One region of the Micromonospora sp. U56 genome, then DNA from elsewhere that is predicted to be linked to it. Evidence: riboswitches for the same ligand, from Rfam matches in the RefSeq annotation. Region 1 holds a riboswitch; each other region holds the start of a gene.

The links. A riboswitch is a leader RNA that binds a small molecule or an ion and turns the genes downstream of it on or off. The one in region 1 is predicted to bind cobalamin.
Region 2: linked by a shared signal. The riboswitch ahead of bluB (5,6-dimethylbenzimidazole synthase) and the one ahead of cobN (cobaltochelatase subunit CobN) in region 1 are both predicted to bind cobalamin.
Region 3: linked by a shared signal. The riboswitch ahead of KBX37_RS02780 (ribonucleoside-diphosphate reductase subunit alpha) and the one ahead of cobN (cobaltochelatase subunit CobN) in region 1 are both predicted to bind cobalamin.

What each region holds. Positions count from the first base shown of each region.
Region 1 covers NZ_JAGPYL010000110.1:1,586-8,030, reverse strand. The annotation lists gene KBX37_RS27060 (MFS transporter) at 1-306, shown strand, start outside; gene KBX37_RS27055 (aldo/keto reductase) at 387-1,283, shown strand; gene KBX37_RS27050 (hypothetical protein) at 1,376-1,711, shown strand; gene KBX37_RS34885 (hypothetical protein) at 1,716-1,961, opposite strand; partial or broken gene KBX37_RS36090 (hypothetical protein) at 2,012-2,410, opposite strand; cobalamin riboswitch at 2,538-2,667, shown strand; gene cobN (cobaltochelatase subunit CobN) at 3,001-6,445, shown strand, end outside.
Region 2 covers NZ_JAGPYL010000003.1:115,407-121,851, forward strand. The annotation lists gene KBX37_RS02790 (DNA glycosylase AlkZ-like family protein) at 1-648, shown strand, start outside; gene bluB (5,6-dimethylbenzimidazole synthase) at 709-1,335, opposite strand; cobalamin riboswitch at 1,370-1,568, opposite strand; gene KBX37_RS02800 (crotonase/enoyl-CoA hydratase family protein) at 1,642-2,403, shown strand; gene KBX37_RS02805 (NAD(P)/FAD-dependent oxidoreductase) at 2,396-3,880, opposite strand; gene KBX37_RS02810 (serine hydrolase) at 3,973-5,028, shown strand; gene KBX37_RS35855 (FAD-binding domain-containing protein) at 5,040-5,594, opposite strand; partial or broken gene KBX37_RS35860 (deoxyribodipyrimidine photo-lyase) at 5,604-6,059, opposite strand; gene KBX37_RS02820 (phytoene/squalene synthase family protein) at 6,056-6,445, opposite strand, start outside.
Region 3 covers NZ_JAGPYL010000003.1:107,029-113,473, reverse strand. The annotation lists gene KBX37_RS02780 (ribonucleoside-diphosphate reductase subunit alpha) at 1-1,862, opposite strand, end outside; cobalamin riboswitch at 2,017-2,163, opposite strand; gene KBX37_RS02775 (SigE family RNA polymerase sigma factor) at 2,374-2,889, shown strand; gene KBX37_RS02770 (hypothetical protein) at 2,889-3,995, shown strand; gene KBX37_RS02765 (Rieske 2Fe-2S domain-containing protein) at 4,078-4,917, shown strand; gene KBX37_RS02760 (LysM peptidoglycan-binding domain-containing protein) at 5,153-6,316, opposite strand; gene KBX37_RS02755 (hypothetical protein) at 6,332-6,445, opposite strand, start outside.

The sequences.
Region 1 (6,445 bases):
GTGGCGGTGCTGGCCGGCTCCGGGCCGGTCGCGATCGCCGGGGTGGCGCTCTGGGGGCTCGGCGCCTCGCTGGGCTTCCCGGTGGGGATGAGCGCCGCCGCCGACGACGAGGAGCGGGCGCCGGCGCGGGTCAGTGTGGTCGCGGTGCTGGGCTACACGTCGTTCCTCGCCGGGCCGCCCCTGCTCGGCCTGCTCGGCGACCGGGTCGGCATCCTGCACGCGCTGCTGGTGGTGCCGCTGCTGCTGCTGCCCACCCTGGCGCTGGTGCCGGTGACCCGGCCGCCGGCGCACCCCGCCAGCACATAGAACCTAACAGCGGCCGCCCCCGGGCGGTATCGGGTGCGCGGCCGACTGCGCAGCTCAGCCGTGCTGGCTAGGGTCGCCGGATGCCTACCGAAGAGATCACCGCCGCCGCCGCGGGCAACTGGACCCTGGGCGACCGCGCCGTGCGCCGGATGGGGTTCGGCTCGATGCGGACCACCGTCGACCCCGACCCGGACCGCGCGGTGCGGGTGCTGCGCCGCGCCGTCGAGCTGGGCGTGAACCACCTCGACACCGCCGCCTTCTACGTCTCGCCCGGCGGCACCCTGAACGTCGGCACCGGCCCCGCCCGGTACGCCACCGAGCTGATCCGCGCCGCGCTCGCCCCGTACCCGGAGGACCTGGTGATCGCCACCAAGGTCGGCTTCTCCTACGACCCGGCGACCGGCCTGCGCGAGGAGGCCACGCCGGCCCAGCTGCGCGCCCAGGTCGAGGAGAACCTGCGCCGGCTGGGCCGCGACCACCTCGACGTGGTGAACCTGCGGATCGTGAAGCGCCCCGGGCGGGACTCGGTGGCGGAGTCCTTCGGCGCGCTGGCCGAGCTGCGCGACGCCGGGCTGATCCGGCACCTCGGCCTGTCCAACGTCCGCCTGGACCACCTCGACGAGGCGCAGGCCATCGCCCCGGTGGTCTGCGTGCAGAACAGCTACGCCGTCGACAACCGGGGCGACCAGGACGCGCTGCTGCGCGAGTGCGGGGCGCGCGGGGTGGCGTACGTGCCGTTCTTCGCCCTCGCCGGCGTCCGGCGGGAGGCGGGCGCGGCGGCCGAGCACACCGCCGCCGTCCACGAGATCGCGCGGGCCCACGGCGCCACCCCGCACCAGGTACGCCTCGCCTGGACCCTGCACCAGGGGCCGCACGTGCTGGCCATCCCCGGCACCGGCGACGAGGCGCACCTGATCCAGAACGTCGCGGCCGGCGCGCTGCGGCTCTCCGCCGAGGAGCTGGCCGCGCTCGACTGAGCACGCCCGGTCAGCTCCCGCTCACCGGCCTCGCAGCCGACTGTCAGGTGACGGTGCTCCACTGGAGGGACGCCGACGAGAGGAGCGGGCAGATGGGCTGGTTCAGCCGGCGGTCCCGGGCCGCCGTCCCCACCCCGACCAAGCTCGACCGGGAGGCCACCCGCGAGGACCTGGCCGCGCTGGAGGAGTTCGTGACGAGCCGGCAGGGCGTGGAGTTCTACCTGGAGCCGGAGACCACCGCCACGGACACCACGGTGGTGGCGATCGCCCACGACGGCGAGTGGATCCGCCGCCGGACCGGCTCGCCGCAGGTGGCGGCGAAGCTGGCCGGCCGGCACGCCGTGCCGCTCTACGAGGCGGCGAGGACCGGCTACCCGGAGCGGATGCGGGTCTGGAACCGGGCCCACCCGGAACGCCGGATGCGCTGACCGCTCACCCCTCGACGGCGGCGCGGGCCTCGTCGAGGGTCATCGGGTCGGCGTGCCTGGAGACGTACCAGTGGTAGTGGTCGTCGAGCAGCCTGCGCACCAGCGCCAGGTCGGGGCCGTCCCCGTCCTGGCGCAGGTGCATCGGGGGCGGGTAGAAGCAGTCGCCGAGCAGCAGCACCGCCGAGTCGGGCACCAGCACCACGGTCGAGTCGGCGGCGTGCCGGCCGCCGACGTGACGCAGGCGCCCCACACGTGGTCCCAGTGGTGGTGGGTGTAGACCAGCCAGCGCGGCTCGGGCAGCCCCGCCGCCGTCAGGGCGGCGCGGATCTTCCGGGCGTGGCCGGGGCTGTGGCCGACGTCGACCAGCACGCCGCCGCGCTCGTCGGTGATCAACGCCACGCTCGGTTGGATGGTGCCCGGGTCGGGATCGCCCGGGTGGAGCCAGACCCGGCCGGCGAGGTGGTGGAACGCGGGCTCGGCGATGGCTGGGTCCCTTTTCGATCGACCGTCGACGCTCGGCCGTCGGGACCGATCGTAGGCGACCAGTCCCCGGCCGGTGGCCCCGCCGTCGGCGCTGACCGGCGGAAACCTGCCCACACCGTCCCCTTTGCTCTGCAGCCGCCCGGGCAACGGTGAAGCACTCCCGGTGTCGCCTCCGGGGCAGCAGAGCAAAGGGTGTGCGGCATCGAGGGCGGACATTGTCCGGACCGGCCGCCGCGGCGGCGCCGATCGTCCGTCCTCGATGGGCTGCTGACCGTGGCGTGGCCCCGGGCGGCGTTGACCCGGTGCCGAGGAATGTGGCAGCATTCGCGGCCTGACGGCAGTGAAGGAAGCCGGTGCGATTCCGGCGCGGTCCCGCCACTGTCACCGGGGAGCGATCCCCCCTCGCGCGTCACGGCCGTGTTCCTGCGGTTGGAAGGCCGGGGGAGAGCGTTGATCCGGAAGCCAGGATACTTCGGCCGTCGGGATGACCCCAGGGCGTGGACACCCGAGGAGGACCCGATGACGCGCAGCGTCCCCACCGTCGACGAGTTCCATCGTACCCGTTCCGGGCGCGGTGCCGCGCCCCTGCCCGGCCGTGCCGTCGCGCCGGCCGACCGCCCGGACGCCCCGTGGGGCGCCCGCGCACCGCGTTCCGCCGTTCACCGCTGACCGCCGCACCGTGCCGCCCACCGGTTCATCGCCGGTGATCCGCCCGGCGGCCCGTCGTACCCGCTGAACCGCGCCCGTCCCCTCGCCTCGCCCGACCGGCCCCGCGCCGGTCCGGGCGTCACTCTCCGGAGCCGTCCGTGCGCATCCTGCTGCTCTCCACCGCCGACACCGACCTGCTCGCGGCCCGCGCCAGCGGCGCCGGCTACCGGCTGGCCAACCCCGCCCGGGTCGCCGCCGACGCCGTGCCGGCGCTGCTCGACGGCGTCGACCTCGCCGTCGTACGCCTGCTCGGCGGCCGGCAGGCGTGGCCGGACGGGCTGGCCGCCGTGCTCGCCTCCGGCGTGCCCACGGTCGTGCTCGGCGGCGAGGCGGTGCCCGACGCGGAGCTGATGGCCGCCTCCACGGTGGCCTCCGGAGTGGCCACCCAGGCGCTGTCCTACCTGGTCGAGGGGGGTCCGGCGAACCTGGCCGAGCTGGCCCGGTTCCTCTCCGACACGGTGCTGCTCACCGGCGAGGGCTTCGACCCGCCCGCGCCCACCCCGGCGTACGGGGTGCACGGCGAGCGGGCCGCCGCGGCGTCGACGGCGGCCGGAGCGGCCACGGCGACCCGCCCCACCGTCGGGATCGTCTTCTACCGGGCGCACGCCCTCGCCGGGAACACCGGCTTCGTCGACGTCCTCGCCGACGCGGTCGAGGCGGCCGGCGGCGACCCGCTGCCGATCTTCTGCGGCTCGCTGCGCGGGCTCACCCCCGGCGACGGGCCGCTCGGCCTCTTCGCCCGCTGCGACGCCCTGGTCGTCACCGTGCTCGCCGCCGGCGGCGCCGTCGCCGCGGACGCCTCCGGCGGGGGCGACGAGGACGCCTGGGACGTCGGCGCGCTCGCCGCCCTCGACGTGCCGATCGTGCAGGCGCTCTGCCTCACCAGCACCCGCGAGCAGTGGGCCGGCAGCGACGCCGGACTCTCCCCGTTGGACGCCGCGATGCAGGTGGCCATCCCCGAGTTCGACGGGCGGATCGTCACCGTGCCGTTCTCGTTCAAGCGCATCGACGCCGACGGGCTCTCCGGCTACGCCGCCGACGCGGAGCGGGCCGCCCGGGTGGCCGGCATCGCCGTCCGCCAGGCCCGGCTGCGGCACGTGCCCCACGCCGACAAGCGCCTCGCCGTCGTACTCAGCTCGTACCCCACCAGGCACTCCCGGGTCGGCAACGCGGTCGGCCTGGACACCCCCGCCTCGGCGGTCCGGCTGCTCGCCGCCCTCGCCGCCGCCGGCTACGACCTCGGCGACCAGCCGGTCCCCACCGACGGGGACGCGCTGATCCACGCGCTGATCGCCGCCGGCGGGCACGACGTCGAGTGGCTCACCCCCGAGCAGCTCGCCGCCGCTGAGGCGCGGGTACCCGGGCAGACCTACCGGCGCTGGTTCGCGCGGGTGCCGGCGCCGCTGCGGGAGCGGATGCGCACCCACTGGGGCGAGCCGCCCGGCGAGCTGTACGCCGACGGCGGCGACCTGGTCCTGGCCGGGCTGCGCTTCGGCAACGTGGTGCTGATGATCCAGCCGCCGCGCGGCTTCGGCGAGAACCCGATCGCCATCTACCACGACCCCGACCTGCCGCCCAGCCACCACTACCTGGCCGCGTACCGCTGGCTGGCCGCGCCGGTGGCCGACGGCGGCTTCGGCGCCGACGCGGTGGTGCACCTCGGCAAGCACGGCACGCTGGAATGGCTGCCCGGCAAGGGGCTCGGGCTCGCCGCCGACTGCGCCCCCGACGCCGTCCTCGGCGACCTGCCGCTGGTCTACCCGTTCATCGTCAACGACCCCGGCGAGGGTACCCAGGCCAAGCGCCGGGCGCACGCCGTCGTCGTCGACCACCTCGTCCCGCCGATGGCCCGCGCCGAGACGTACGGTGACCTGGCCAAACTCGAGCAGCTCCTCGACGAGTACGCCACCGTCCAGGCGCTCGACCCGGCCAAGGTGCCGACCGTGCGGGCGCAGATCTGGGACCTCGTTCGGGCCGCCGAGCTGCACCACGACCTGCACACCGCGGACATGCCGGCCGCCGACGACTTCGACGACTTCGTGCTGCACCTCGACGGGTACCTCTGCGAGGTCAAGGACGTGCAGATCCGCGACGGGCTGCACATCCTCGCCGAGGCGCCCACCGGCGAGGCGCGGGTCAACCTCGTCCTCGCCGTGCTGCGCGCCCCCCAGGTCTGGGGCGGCACCCGCGCCCTGCCCGGCCTGCGCCAGGCGCTCGCCGCCGCGTACGGGCTGGACGAGCAGCACCTGCTCGCCGAGCCGGGCCGGCGGATCGCCGTGCCGGAGCCGCTGACCGAGGCGGCGGACGGGCCGGCCGCCACCGCCGCCGACGCCGTCGACCTGGTCGAGGCCCTGGCCCGCCGGCTGGTCGTCGGCATGGAGACCCTCGGCTGGGACGCCGACAAGGTCGACGCGGTGGTCGAGGAGGTCACCGGCCGGGCGATCGGCGACGCCGCCGAGGTGCTGCGCTTCGCCGCCCGCGAGGTGGTGCCCCGGCTGGCCCGGACCACCGACGAGATCGACCGGGTGCTCGGCGCGCTGGACGGTCGGTTCGTGCCGCCCGGCCCCTCCGGCTCACCCACCCGCGGCCTGGTCAACGTGCTGCCCACCGGCCGCAACTTCTACTCCGTCGACCCCAAGGCCATCCCGTCCCGCAACGCCTGGGACGTCGGGGTGGCCCTCGCCGACTCGCTGCTCGCCCGGCACCTCGCCGACACCGGCGGATACCCCCGCTCGGTGGGGCTCACCGTCTGGGGCACCAGCGCCATGCGTACCCAGGGCGACGACATCGCCGAGGTGCTGGCCCTGCTCGGCTGCCGGCCGACCTGGGACGACCGGTCCCGGCGGGTCACCGGCGTCGAGGTGGTGCCGCTGGCGGAGCTGGGCCGCCCCCGGGTGGACGTCACCGTCCGCATCTCCGGCTTCTTCCGCGACGCCTTCCCGCACGTCGTGGCGCTGCTCGACGACGCGGTACGCCGGGTCGCCGCTCTCGACGAGCCGGCCGGGGAGAACTACGTCCGGGCCCACGTCGACGCCGACCTCGCCGAACACGGCGACGAGCGACGGGCCACCGCCCGGATCTTCGGCTCCAAGCCGGGGGCGTACGGCGCGGGGCTGCTGCCGCTGATCGACGCCCGGAACTGGCGCACCGACGCCGACCTCGCCGAGGTGTACGCCGTCTGGGGCGGCTACGCCTACGGCCGGGACCTGGACGGGCGGGAGGCGCGCGCCGACATGGAACGCTCCTTCGCCCGCATCGCCGTCGCCGTCAAGAACCAGGACACCCGCGAACACGACATCGTGGACTCCGACGACTACTTCCAGTACCACGGCGGGATGGTGGCGATGGTCCGCCATCTCACCGGCGCCGCGCCGGCCGCGTACGTGGGCGATTCGGCGATGCCGCACGACGTCCGCACCCGCACCCTCGGCGAGGAGACCCGGCGGGTGTTCCGGGCCCGGGTGGTCAACCCGAAGTGGATCGCCGCGATGCGCCGGCACGGCTACAAGGGCGCGTTCGAGCTGGCCGCCACGGTGGACTACC
Region 2 (6,445 bases), on a different contig from region 1:
ACCAGCGTGGCGCCCTGGCCGTCGACCGGCTGGACGAACAACCGCAACGTCACACAGATGCTGGAGCTCCTCGCCGCCCGCGGCGAGATCGCCATCGCCGACCGGGTCGGCCGGCAACGTCGGTGGGACCTGGCCGAGCGGGTCTACCCGGCCGGCACGCTGGCCGTCCCGGCCGACGAGGCCCGGCGGATGCGCGACGAGCGGCGGTTGCGCTCGCTGGGCATCGCGCGGGCGTCGGTCGTCGGGGAGGCCGGTGAGCCGGCGCAGGTCGAGGGCACCTCCGGCAGCTGGCGGGTCGACCCGGCGGCCCTCGGCCAGCCGTTCGCCGGCCGTACCGCGCTGCTGTCGCCCTTCGACCGGCTGGTCCACGACCGGAAGCGGGCCCGGGAGCTCTTCCACTTCGAGTACGTCCTGGAGATGTACCTGCCGAAGGCGAAGCGCCGCTGGGGCTACTTCGCGCTGCCCGTGCTGCACCACGACCGGCTCGTCGGCAAGGTGGACGCCACGGCCGACCACCGGTCCGGGGTCCTGCGGGTGCACGCCATCCACCAGGACGTCCCGTTCGACCCCGCCGTCACCGCGGCGGTGGACGCCGAGCTGGCGGCGCTGGCCTCCTGGCTCGGCCTGTCCACGGTCAGCGTGGCGTGAAGAGTTGTCGTCGCTGGGACGACCACAACTCTTCACACAGTTCGCAACCGCGGCGACGGGTCAGTGGCCGCCCGTCCAGCGGTCGGTGTGCAGGGCCTCGGCCAGCGGGCGCTTCTGCCGCCAGCCGTGCCGGGCCAGGTCGGGCACCTGTTCCAGGTGCGTCACCGGCCCGACGCAGAGCCAGGCCACCGGCCGGATGCCGGTGGGAATGCCCAGCAGGTCGGCCAGGAACGGCTCCCGGTAGAAGGAGACCCAGCCGACGCCGAGGCCCTCGGCGGTGGCGGCCAGCCAGAGATTCTGGATGGCCAGGCAGACCGAGTAGAGGCCGGCGTCGGCGATGGCGTGCCGGCCCAGCACGGCCGGGCCGCCCCGCGACGGGTCGTAGGTCACCACGATCGACAGGGTCGACTCCAGCACACCGTCGATCTTGATGCGGGCGAACCGTGCCGCCGCCTCGTCGGAGAGGGTGGCCGCGAAGGTGTCCCGTTCCGTCCGGACGTGCTCGTGGAAGCGGCGGCGCAGCCCGGCGTCCCGGACCAGGACGAAGTCCCACGGCTGTGAGTAGCCGACGCTGGGCGCGGCGTGCGCGGCGTCGAGGACGCGGTGCAGGGTGTCGTCCGGCACCGGCGCCCCGGTGAACTCGGCCCGGACGTCCCGGCGACGGTGGATGGCGGTGTAGAGGTCCACGGCAGGCTCCCGCTGCGCAAGGCCCACCCGGACGGGTGGGCGGTCGACGCGAGGCCGGTCTTCGGACTCCCGGATCGACGCCTGGCCGCCCGCCTTCCCAGCCGTACGGCCAGTGGCTGCGCTCTCGCGCGTGGACGGTGGCTCCCCGGTCACCGCGGCGGGCCCGTGCCGGATTTGCACCGGCTTCCCGATTCTCCCCGCGCACGCGGGGCACCTCGCATGATCGTTGCCGTCCGCGATGCTAGCGGCCCATCGGGCGCCGGCACGCCCTGGCGTGCCGGCGCCGCCGGGCGGCATGCTGTGCCGATGGCCGTACACGTCACGCACGACGGACCGGTGACCACGGTGATCCTCGACCGGGCGGCGTCGCGCAACGCCGTCGACGGTCCCACCGCGCGGGCGCTCGCCGACGCGTTCCGCGCCTTCGAGGCCGACCCGCAGGCCCGGGTCGCGGTGCTCTGGGGCGCCGGCGGCACGTTCTGCTCCGGCGCCGACCTTAAGGCGATCGGTACGCCCAGCGGCAACCGGGTCGAGTCGGACGGCGACGGCCCGATGGGTCCGACCCGGATGTCGCTGTCCAAGCCGGTCGTCGCCGCGATCTCCGGGTACGCCGTGGCGGGCGGCCTGGAGCTGGCGCTCTGGTGCGACCTGCGGGTCGCCGAGTCCGACGCGGTGCTCGGGGTGTTCTGCCGGCGCTGGGGCGTACCGCTGATCGACGGCGGGACGGTCCGGCTGCCGAGGTTGATCGGGGAGAGCCGGGCGATGGACCTGATCCTCACCGGCCGCCCGGTGCCCGCCGAGGAGGCGTACGCGATGGGGTTGGTCAACCGGTTGGTCCCGCCGGGTGAGGCGCGGGCGGAGGCCGAGCGGTTGGCCGCCGAGATCGCCCGACACCCGCAGACCTGCCTGCGCAACGACCGCGCGTCGGTGCTCGCCACCGCCGGCCTGACCGAGCCGGAGGCGCTCGCCACCGAGCTGGCGTACGGCGTGCGGTCGCTGGCCACGGACGCGGCGGCCGGCGCGGCCCGGTTCGCCGCCGGCGCCGGCCGCCACGGCACCGTCAGCTGAGGTCGCGCAGGGCGTCCTCGATCGCCCGGTGGAACGTCGGGTACGCGTAGATCATGTGTCGGAGGTGGCTCAACGGCACCGCCGCGTGCACCGCCACCACCAGCGCCGACAGCACCTCGCCGCCAGCCGGGCCGACGGAGGTCGCGCCGACCAGCACGCCCTGGTCGGCGTCCGCGACGAGCTTGATGAAGCCGTCGTTGCCGGCCTTGTGGATCCAACCCCGGGCGGAAGACGACAGCTGGGCGATGCCGACCTGCACGTTGATGCCGCGCTGGCGGGCCTGGTGCTCGGTGAGGCCGACCGCACCGACCTCCGGATCGGTGAAGGTGACCCGGGGCAGCGCCCGGTAGTCGGCGCGGGGCGGGGTACCGGCGGCACCGCTCGGGCCGGTCGCGGTCATCGCGCCGCCGACGGCGCTGGCCGCGCCCATCGCACCGCCCACCACGCTGGCCGTCCCGCTCGGGTCGGGGCCGCTGTCGGCGTGCCGGGTGCGGTCCAGCACGTCGGCGATGACGATCGCCGCCTGGTACATCGCGATGTGGGTGAAGGCCCCCTCACCGGTGACGTCGCCGACCGCCCAGACACCGTCGGTCACCCGCATCTGCCCGTCGACCGGCAGGTAGCGCTGCCCGGGGTCCACGCCGATCGTGTCCAGGCCCAGTTCGTCCAGGTGCGCCCGGCGCCCGGTGACCACCAGCAGCCGCTCCGCGTGGAACGCGTCGTCGCCGGCGTGCACGGTGAAGGTGGCACCGTCGTGGCTGACCCGGTCCGCCTTGACGCCGGTGCGGATCTCCACCCCGTCGGCGCGCAGCGCCTTCTCGGCCACCTCGGAGGACTCGGGCTCCTCGACCGCGAGGACCCGGTCCGCCGCCTCGACCACCGTCACCCGTACGCCGAACCGGGCGAACACCTGCGCCAGCTCCAGCCCGATCGCGCCGCCGCCGAGCACCAGCAGCGACTCGGGCAGCTCCTCGACCTCGATCGCCTGGTGGTTCGTCCAGTACGGCGTGTCGGCCAGCCCGTCGATCGGCGGCACGGAGGGCCGGGTGCCGGTGCCGAACACGATCCCGTGCCGGGCCCGGATGACCTGGTCGCCGACGCGTACCCGGCCGGGGCCGTCGAGCCGGGCGCTGCCCCGCAGGAACCGCCCACCTTTGCCGGTGAACCGGTCGACCGCCACCGTGTCGTCCCAGGTGTCGGTGGCCTCCTCGCGGATCCGCTTGGCCACCGGCGCCCAGTCCGGCTGGACCTGGGCCGAACCGGCCAGCTCGTTGACCCGCCGCGCCTCGGCGAGCGCGTTCGCCGCCCTGATCATCATCTTGCTGGGGATGCACCCCCAGTACGGGCACTCCCCGCCGACCAGGTCCCGTTCGATGCCGACGACGCTCAGGCCGGCCTCGGCGAGCCGCCCGGCCACCTCCTCGCCGCCGACGCCCAACCCGACCACGACCACGTCCACCACTTCCGGCTCCGCCATGCCGCCAGCATTCCCCAGCCATCGGACGCCGGCCAGCGACTGCACCAGAATTCCCGCGCCCGTAATCATTCCTAACCGCCTACGGTGGCCGCATGCCCGATCGCTTCGCCCCGGTCCGCGACTGCTTCCACGATCTGCTGGCCACCGGCCGGGAGACCGGCGCCGGCCTGACCATCTGGTACGACGGCCGCCCGGTGGTCGACCTGGGAGCCGACAGCCGCGGGGCGTGGCGGCCGGACACGCTGGTGAACGTCTACTCGGTCGGCAAGCCCGTCGCGGCGCTCTGCCTGCTGCTGCTCGTCGACCGTGGTCGGCTCGACCTGGACGACCCGGTGGCGACCCACTGGGCCGGGTTCCACGCCCCCGCCACGGTCCGCCAGGTGCTGAGCCACACCGCCGGCCTGCCGACCTTCCCGGTGGCCCGGCCGGCCGAGGCGGTCGCCGACTGGGAGCTGCTCTGCGCCGACCTGGCCGCCGCCGACCCGGAGTGGGAGCCGGGCAGCGTCGCGGGCGAGCACGCCTGGACGTACGGGCACCTGGTGGGCGAGCTGGTCCGCCGGGTCGACGGGCGGTCGGTGGGGCGGTTCCTGGCCGAGGAGATCGCCGACCCGTGGCGCCTCGACCTGGGTTTCGGACTCGGGACGGCGGACCAGCGGCGGTGCATGGACCTGTCGTACGGCGATCCGGCCTGGCCGGTGCGGATGCTGGGTGAGCCGGGGTCGCTGCGGGCCCGGGCGCTGAGCAACCCACCCGGCGGCCTCGACCTGGCGGTGGCCAACAGCCCGCTCTGGCGGGGCGCGCAGGTCCCGGCGGTCAACCTGCACGCCACGGCGTCCGCGCTGGCCCGGCTCTACGCGGGCCTGGCCGCCGGCGGCACCCTCGACGGGGTACGCCTGTTCAGCCCCGAGCTGGTCGCCGAGGCCACCCGGGTCCAGTACGACGGCCCGGACCTGGTGCTCGATCGCCGGGCCTACTGGACGCTGGGGATGCAGCGCGAGCCGGACGGGAGCTGGGGCATGGGCGGGATCGGCGGCAGCAGCGCCTGGGCCGATCCGGAGCGGGGCTACGTCTTCGCCTACGCCACGGCACATCTGGCCGACCACGACCGGGTGGACGAACTGGTCGAGGTGCTGCACTCCTGCCTCTAGCCCGGGTCGGGTCAGCGCATCCAGACCGGGTCGGCGCCGGGCACCTCCAGCGGCGGCGGATAGTCCAGCTGCCGGCGTACGTCGTCGGGGAGCCGCCACGGCTGGTGCACCGCCTTCCCCGCCACCGACGTGCGTCCCTCGGTCCAGGCGGCGAGGGCGTCCGCGTCGTACCGCCAGCCCTCCGAGGCCCCGCGCCGGTAGGCGCTGGTGGAGATGTCCGGGAAGGCGGCGGTGACCTGGTGGTAGAAGTCCCGCCAGCAGAGCTGCCGGACGAACGGCCCATCGGTGCCGCCGGCCCGGTTCGCCACGGCCAGCGGCGACAGGCAGCCGAACCGCAGGTACGGGCTGAGCCGGGAGGTCTCGTCGCCGGCCAGGTCGTCGTGGATGTCGTCGTACCGGTCGAGGGTGGGCAGCCACTGCGTGAGCCGGCGCTGCCCGACGCTCTCGCCGCCGACGGCGGCCCCGGGCGACTCGCCCTTCGGCGGCGCGGGCAGCCGGCCGGGCCGCACGCCGTCGGGCAGGGTGACGCGCCGGGGCGCGGCCAGCTCCTCGCGACGGTCGGCCACCGCCCAGGCGCGGTGGTACGGGCTGAAGACCCGGTAGTGGTCGCCGCCGCCCGGGCGCAGCGCCCCCGGCTCGACGATCGTCAGGCCGGGAAAGAGTCGCAGGAAGAGGCGGTGCCGGTCGCACTCGGCACGCAGCCGGCGCTCCCGACGGCGGGCGTACCGGCTGACGTCGGCGGAGAGCCCGATCCCCTCGGCGCCCACCTACAGGGCCAGCCGGATCGTCTCGGCCACCGGGTCGCCCTGGCGCACCATGAGGTCACCGCCGCGCCGGCGCAGTTCCTCGCGCAGGTCGGTCAGGCTCTGGTGCAGGAAGCGGGTGCGGTTCGGCGACCTGTCGGCCAGCGCCGGGTCGAGCACGTACAGCGGCACCACCCGGTCGAACGCCGCGCAGGCGGTGGCGAGCGCCGGGTGGTCGTGCACCCGCAGGTCGCGGGTGAACAGCACCACCGCGGTCCGCGTACTCACCGCGGGACCAGGCTCGGCCCGGGTACGGCGACCGGGCTGCCGGTCGGGGTGAGCAGGGCCCGGGCGGCCACCGCCAGCCGGCGGCGCTGCGGCACCAGCGCCCGGCGGACGAACACGTCGTAGCCCTGCGCGGCGACCTCGTCGAGGATCCCGCCGTAGAGCGCGTACGCGGTCCGCATGCACGCCTGCGAGGCGGAGTTGAGCAGGGTGATGCCCGGTGCGGCGGCCTCATAGTGCGCCTGGGCGCGGCTCACCTCGTACTCGATCAGGTCCCGGATCCTCGGCGTGGTGCGGGCCTGTTCCTTCGCGGCGAGCAGGTCGTCGCGGGTGACGCCGAACTTGGCCAGATCCTCGTCGGGCAGGTAGGTGCGGCCCCGGTCGAGGTC
Region 3 (6,445 bases), on a different contig from region 1:
GTCTCCCGCTTGAAGACGTTGGAGACCAGCGGCTCGACGCACTCGGCGCAGCCGGCGATCGAGGCGATGGTGGCCGTCGGCGCGATCGCCACCAGCAGCGAGTTGCGCAGCCCGTGCCGGGCCACCTTCTCCCGCAGCGCCGCCCACGCCTGCGGCCTGGTGGGCCGGGCGTCCGCCCAGTGGTCCGGGTGCAGCACCCCGCCGGCCGCCCGGGTCAGCGGGTACGCCGGATGCGCGCCGCGCTCCGCCGCCAGGTCGGCGGAGGCGTCGTACGCGGCCAGGGCGACCTCCTCGGCGATCCGGGTGGACAGCGCCAACGCCTCCGGCGAGTCGAACGGCAGCCGCAGCGCGGCGAAGACGTCGGCCAGCCCCATCACGCCCAGCCCCAGCGGCCGCCACCGGCGGTGCGCGGTGGCCGCCTGCTCGGTGGGGAACCAGTTCCGGTCGATCGCCCGGTCCAGCGCCCCGACGGCCAGCCGGACCGTCGTGGCGAGCGTGGCGAAGTCCACGCCACCGTCGACCAGGTGGGCGGCCAGGTTGACCGAGCCGAGCGTGCAGACGGCCGTCTCGTCGTCGCTGGTCACCTCCAGGATCTCGGTGCAGAGGTTGGAGTGGTGCACCACGCCGCCACCCGCGCCGACCTGGTTGCAGGTGCGGTTCGCCGCGTCCTTGAACGTCATCCAGCCGTTGCCGGTCTGCGCCAGGGTGCGCATCATCCGGCCGTACAGGGTGCGGGCCGGCAGCGTCCGGACCGCCTTGCCGGCGGCCTCCGCCGCCCGGTACGCGGTGTCGAACTCCGCGCCCCACAGGTCGACCAGCTCCGGCACCTCCTTCGGGTCGAACAGCGACCAGTCGGCGTCCGCCTCGACCCGGCGCATGAACTCGTCCGGCACCCAGTTGGCCAGGTTCAGGTTGTGCGTACGCCGGGCCTCGTCGCCGGTGTTGTCCTTCAGCTCCAGAAACTCCTCGATGTCGGCGTGCCAGGTGTCCAGGTAGACGCAGGCCGCGCCCTTGCGCCGGCCGCCCTGGTTGACCGCCGCGACGCTGGCGTCGAGGGTGCGCAGCCAGGGCACGATGCCGTTGGAGCGGCCGTTGGTGCCCCGGATCAGCGACCCCCGCGAGCGCACCCGGGACCACGAGATGCCGATCCCACCGGCGAACTTGGACAGCCTCGCCACCTGCGTGTAGCGGTCGTAGATCGAGTCCAGCTCGTCCCGGGGCGAGTCGACCAGGAAGCAGGAGGAGAGCTGCTGGTGCCGGGCGCCGGCGTTGAACAGCGTCGGCGAGCTGGGCAGGTAGGCCAGCCGGGACATCAGCCGGTACAGCTCGCCGGCCTGCTCCACCGTGTCCGACAGGCCGGTGGCGACCCGCAGCCAGAAGTGCTGCGGCCGTTCCAGCACCGCCCGGCTGCGCGGGTGGCGCAGCAGGTAGCGGTCGTGCAGGGTGCGCAGTCCGAAGTATTCGAAGGCGTCGTCGCCGGCGCGGTCGACCAGGGCGTCGAGGGTGGCGGCGTGCGTCGCGACGAAGCCGGCGAAGCCCGGGTCCAGCAGGCCCTCGGCGTACGCGGCGGCGACACTGTCGCTGAAGCTGTCGATGCCCTGGCCGGTGGTCTCGTCGGCGATCCGCCCGGCGAGCAGGCGGGCGGCCAGCCGGGCGTACCCGGGCTCCTCGGCGGTGAGCCCGGCCGCCGCCGCGATGGCCAGCCGGGTCAGCTCGTCGGTGTCCGCGCCGGCGGTGCGCCCCGAGGAGACCAGGGCGAGGATCCGCTCCGGGTCGGTGTCGGGCAGGTCGTGATGGTGTCGGTGCAGCAGGTCCCGCAGTGCCCCGACCGGGGGTGGGGCGATGGTGGATGACGCCGTCACGTGCTCTCCTGGGTGGTCGGTGTGGACCGCGGGAGGGCACGACGGCACGCCGGATCGCCACCGGTCGGTGTGCCGGCGGTGCTCCGTACGGCTCGACGGCCCTCCCACGAGGCCCCGAGGTGGTCCGCGTGCCCGGTGGGCACGCCCTACTGGCAGGTCTTCGGACTCGCGGGCAGACGCGTCCGGCGCGTTCGCCTACTGGCCGTCGCTTCCCGGGCCCCGTCGGGCCCAGTGCTCGTGACGGCGGTCGTTCCCGCTCACCGCTGCGGGGCAGTCCCGGATTCGCACCGGGTTCCCTGTTCGGCGCGACGCCTGGCCGACGTCGACGCCTGGCGGACCCTTGGGGGGGTCGCACCAGCAGTAAAAGTGATCCTAGATGTAGTGGGTCGCAAAAAGCCAACACACCATATGCTGTGGGCGTGTCGCGTCGGCGGGAAAATCTGCGCCGCGTACAACCTGGACGGTGCCCGACCCCGTCAGCGGGGTGAATGTTCATGGACGGGGTGGGTGGATGCGGGCGGACCTGGAACAGGAGTACGTCGAGTACGTCACGTCGCGGCTGCCGGCGCTGCGCCGGATCGCCTGCCACCTGACCGGGGACGCGCACCGTGGCGACGATCTGGTCCAGACCGCCGTCACCCGGCTCTACGTCGGCTGGCGGCGGGCCCGCGAGGCGGACAACGTCGACGCGTACGCGCGTACCGTGCTGGTCCGGGTCTTCCTCGACGAGAAGCGCCGGCTCTGGTCCCGGGTCCGCCTGGTCGACACGCCACCCGAGCCGGCGCCCGCCCCGACCGGCGACGCGGTGGAGGACCGGGAGCTGCTGCACGCCGCGCTCGCCCAGGTGCCGCCCCGGCAGCGAGCCGTGCTGGTGCTCCGCTTCCTGCACGACCGGCCGGTGGACGAGGTGGCCGCCACCCAGGGCTGCACCGCCGGCACGGTCAAGAGCCAGACCTCGCACGGCCTGGCCAGCCTGCGCCGGCTGCTCGGCACGGGCGCCTACGCGATCACCGGAGAGGGGAAGTGATGGAGGAGAAGCTGCTGGCGCCGCTGCGGGACGTACCGCTCCCGCCGTCCGCCGTGGACCTGCACCGGGCCGTACGCGACGGGCGCCGGCAGGTGCGGCGGCGGCGGATCGCCGCGACGGCCACCGCCGGGCTCGCGGTGGTCGCGGTCCTGGCCGCAGCCCCGGCGCTGGTCGGCCGGGCGGACCGGCCGACGCCGGTCGCCCCCGCGCTCACGCCGTCCCCGACCGCCGCGATGCCGGCGACCGCCCCGGCCGCCTTCGACCCCGCCCGGCAGTACGCCGAGTTCGGTTGGGTGCCTCCCGTCATGACCGACCGGACCGTCCGGACCGGGACCGACCAGCTCGCGCTGACCGCCTCGGCGCCGCAGACGTCACCCCGGCCCGTCAAGGACGCGCCCGCGGCCGAACTGCGGCTCGTTGCTGCCGGCCGGGACATCACGCTCGGCATCGACCGGGACTTCGCCGTGGCCGCCGGCCGGGCGGGCTCCGCGGGCCTGGAGCCGGCCGAGCCGGTCAACGGCCGGGCTGCCCGATGGAACGCGAACGCCGCCGCCGCCGAGCCCCGGTCCGCCGCGCTGCGCTGGGAATACGCCCCGGGCGCCTGGGCCGAGGTGATTGTGCGGCACATCCCCGAGAGTGCCGGCGACCCGCGCGCCGTCACCCGGCGGATCGCCCTCGACCTCCGCTACGCCGTGGACCGGCCGATCCGGCTGCCGGTGCGCTTCGCCACGCCCCCGGCCGGCCTGAAGCCGATGGCGTACCTGGTGACCAGGAGGGCGAACGACCGTTGGGACGTCGAGCTGTCCTACGGCGCCGGCAAGCGGACGAAGTACGGGGACTGGCCGCTGGTCGTACTGATGCTGCCCCGCAAGTCGGTGACCGGCGACGGTGCGGTCATCGGCGATCCCACCTCCCGCATCGACGGCCATCCCGCCCGCCGCACGTCCTCCCTGGACGGCGGCGCGAGCCTCCAGGTCTACGGAGTCCAGGGTCTGTACGTGGAAATGACCGCGCACGACAAGGCCACCCTGCGCAAGCTCGGCGGCAACCTGGACGCCCTCTTCCGCAGCGCCACCTTCCACCCGGAGGCCCACGACTGGCGCTGATTTCGACCGGGCAGCGGAATTCGTCCCCGCCGCCCGGTTTGCGACCGCAGCTGCCGGGAAGTCGGGGAACGTGCGAGCCCTGATGAACAAGATCGAGCAGAACGCCGCGCTGGACCCGGTCGGCGACCGGCTCCAGCGGGCCGTCCAGTCGACCCTGCGTGGGCAGCGGGTCCGTGACCTGCTGCACGGCGTCTGGCTGGGCCATCCGCTGCACCCGGCGATGGTGCAGGTGCCGGTGGGCGCGTGGATCAGCGCCGCCGTGCTGGACCTGCTGCCCGGTCAGCGCCGGGCCGCGACCACCCTGGTCGGGCTGGGTACGGTGAGCGCCCTCCCGGCCGCCGTCGCCGGGCTGAACGACTGGGCCGCCCTGGCCCGGGACCAGCGCCGCGTCGGGCTGGTGCACGCCGCCTCCAACTCCGTCGCGCTGGTGTTCTACGCCAGTTCGCTTGCCGCCCGGATGCGCGGCCGGCACGGCATGGGGCGCGCCCTGGCGTACCTGGGGCTGACCGCGGCCAGCACCGGGGCGTACATCGGCGGGCACCTGGCGTACAAGCAGGGTGCGCAGGTCAACCAGAGCATCTCCGAGCTGCACCGGATGACCGACGAGTGGAAGGCCATCGCCGACCTGGCGACGCTTCCGCAGCGCGAGCTGATCACCCGCGAGGTGGACGACGTCTCGGTGATCCTCTACCGGCACGGCGACGACGTCACTGTGATGCTGGAACGCTGCCCGCACCAGAGCGGCCCGCTCGGCGAGGGCGAGGTGCAGGAGATCGAGGGCCACGCCTGCGTGGTCTGCCCCTGGCACGGCTCGACGTTCCGGCTCAACGGCGGCGAGGTCGTGCACGGCCCCGCCGCGAACGACCAGCAGCTCCTGCCGACCCGGGTGGTCGACGGAATCCTCCAGACCAAGCTGCCCTGACCTCCCACCGGGCACTTGGCCGGGCCGCGTTGGCCCGGGCCAGGCGGCCCGTCGGCCCGTCGGCCCGTCGGGATTGCGGGCACGGCAGGGCACCGTGGGCCGGGCCAGGGACCTGCCGGTTCCAGTCGCGAGCGCCGCAGATCACGCCGGCCCACTGTTGGTGGGCGCGGCCCGAGGCGGCGGGCAAGCCGGGCGGCGGCTCGCCTCGTCCTGCGCCCGGTGCGCGTACCCCTGGTCAGTCGCGGCGGTGGCGAGCGCGGGCGGCCGCGACGGCCCGGGCCGGGCGGCGGCGCAGCCCGAGCACCGCGCCGATCTGCGCGCCGACGATGCTGGCCACGGCGAGCACGGCGGAGACCGCCAGCGGCCGGTTCATCCCGTCGTCGTCGGTGGCCCGCGAGGCCCCGGCCGCCATCGCCGGGGGTGCCCCCGCCGGCCGCTCCGCCTGCGGCGGCATCGTCCGGGGTACCGGCTGTCCCGGCGTCGCGCCGGTCCCGCCCGGTCCGACCTGACCGCCCGGAGTACCCGGCCCGGCCTGCTCGTCGGGGACCGGCGACCCGATGCCGCCGGGGGACCCCTTCGGCGAACCCGGGGACGCGGCCGGCGGATGCGGCGACGGCTTACGGGGCGTCGCCTGCCCGGCCACCAGCCGGCCGGTCGCGTGCGTGCGTGCGCCGCCGTCCTCCGCCCGCGCCGGCAGCTTGATCAGCTGGCCCGGCCGGATCCGGTCGGCGTCGGGCAGCCGGTTGAGCCGGGCCAGCTCCTGGTAGCGGTCGAAGTCGTCCAGGTAGCGTTCCGCCACCTCGCCCAGGTAGTCGCCCTTGGCGACCCGGTACACCGGCGGGGCCGGCTGTGGCCGGACAGCCTCGGCGCCGGCGCCCTCCGGAGCCGCCCCCGTCGATCCGACGGGCGGCGCCGCGAGGACCAGCGTCGCGCCCGTCGCCGGCACTGCCGCGTCCGTCGCCGGGAGCCCGGTGCCGGCCGTCGCCGGGTACGTCATGGCCGCCGCCGCGCTGGCCGCCGGGCTCGCCGCGATGATCAGCGCGACCGATCCGACCAGGGCCGCCGCGGCCCGCTGCTGCCGGCTCATCCCGGGCAGCCGGGGCGCCGGCCGCCGCGTCGTCTGCGCCGCCAGCTCCACCAGCACGGAGAAGGCGAACGTCGCCCAGCCGAACCAGCCGACCACGGCCAACGCCCGCAGGAACAACCGACCGTCGTCCCGGCTGGTCAGCGCCGTGCCGACCGCCGACAGGGTGGGTAGCTGGTCGGGCAGGGGATTGCCGGCGAGGGCGAGCAGCGCCACCGGCGCGCCCACCAGCAGCGCGACCAGGACAACCAGCGACCCGAACCCGGTGAGCAGCTGGCCGGTCCGCCGAACGGCGGAGCCACGCGGTGCGGTCATGGCGGCCTTCCCTTCCTACGGTGCCTCGGTGAGCGCCCGCGCAGTGGCCTCACCCGAGACGGTGACGGTGTCGTCCATGCCGAAAAGGCCGAGCAGGTGCCGGCGGTAGGTGACGGTGACGCGTACCCG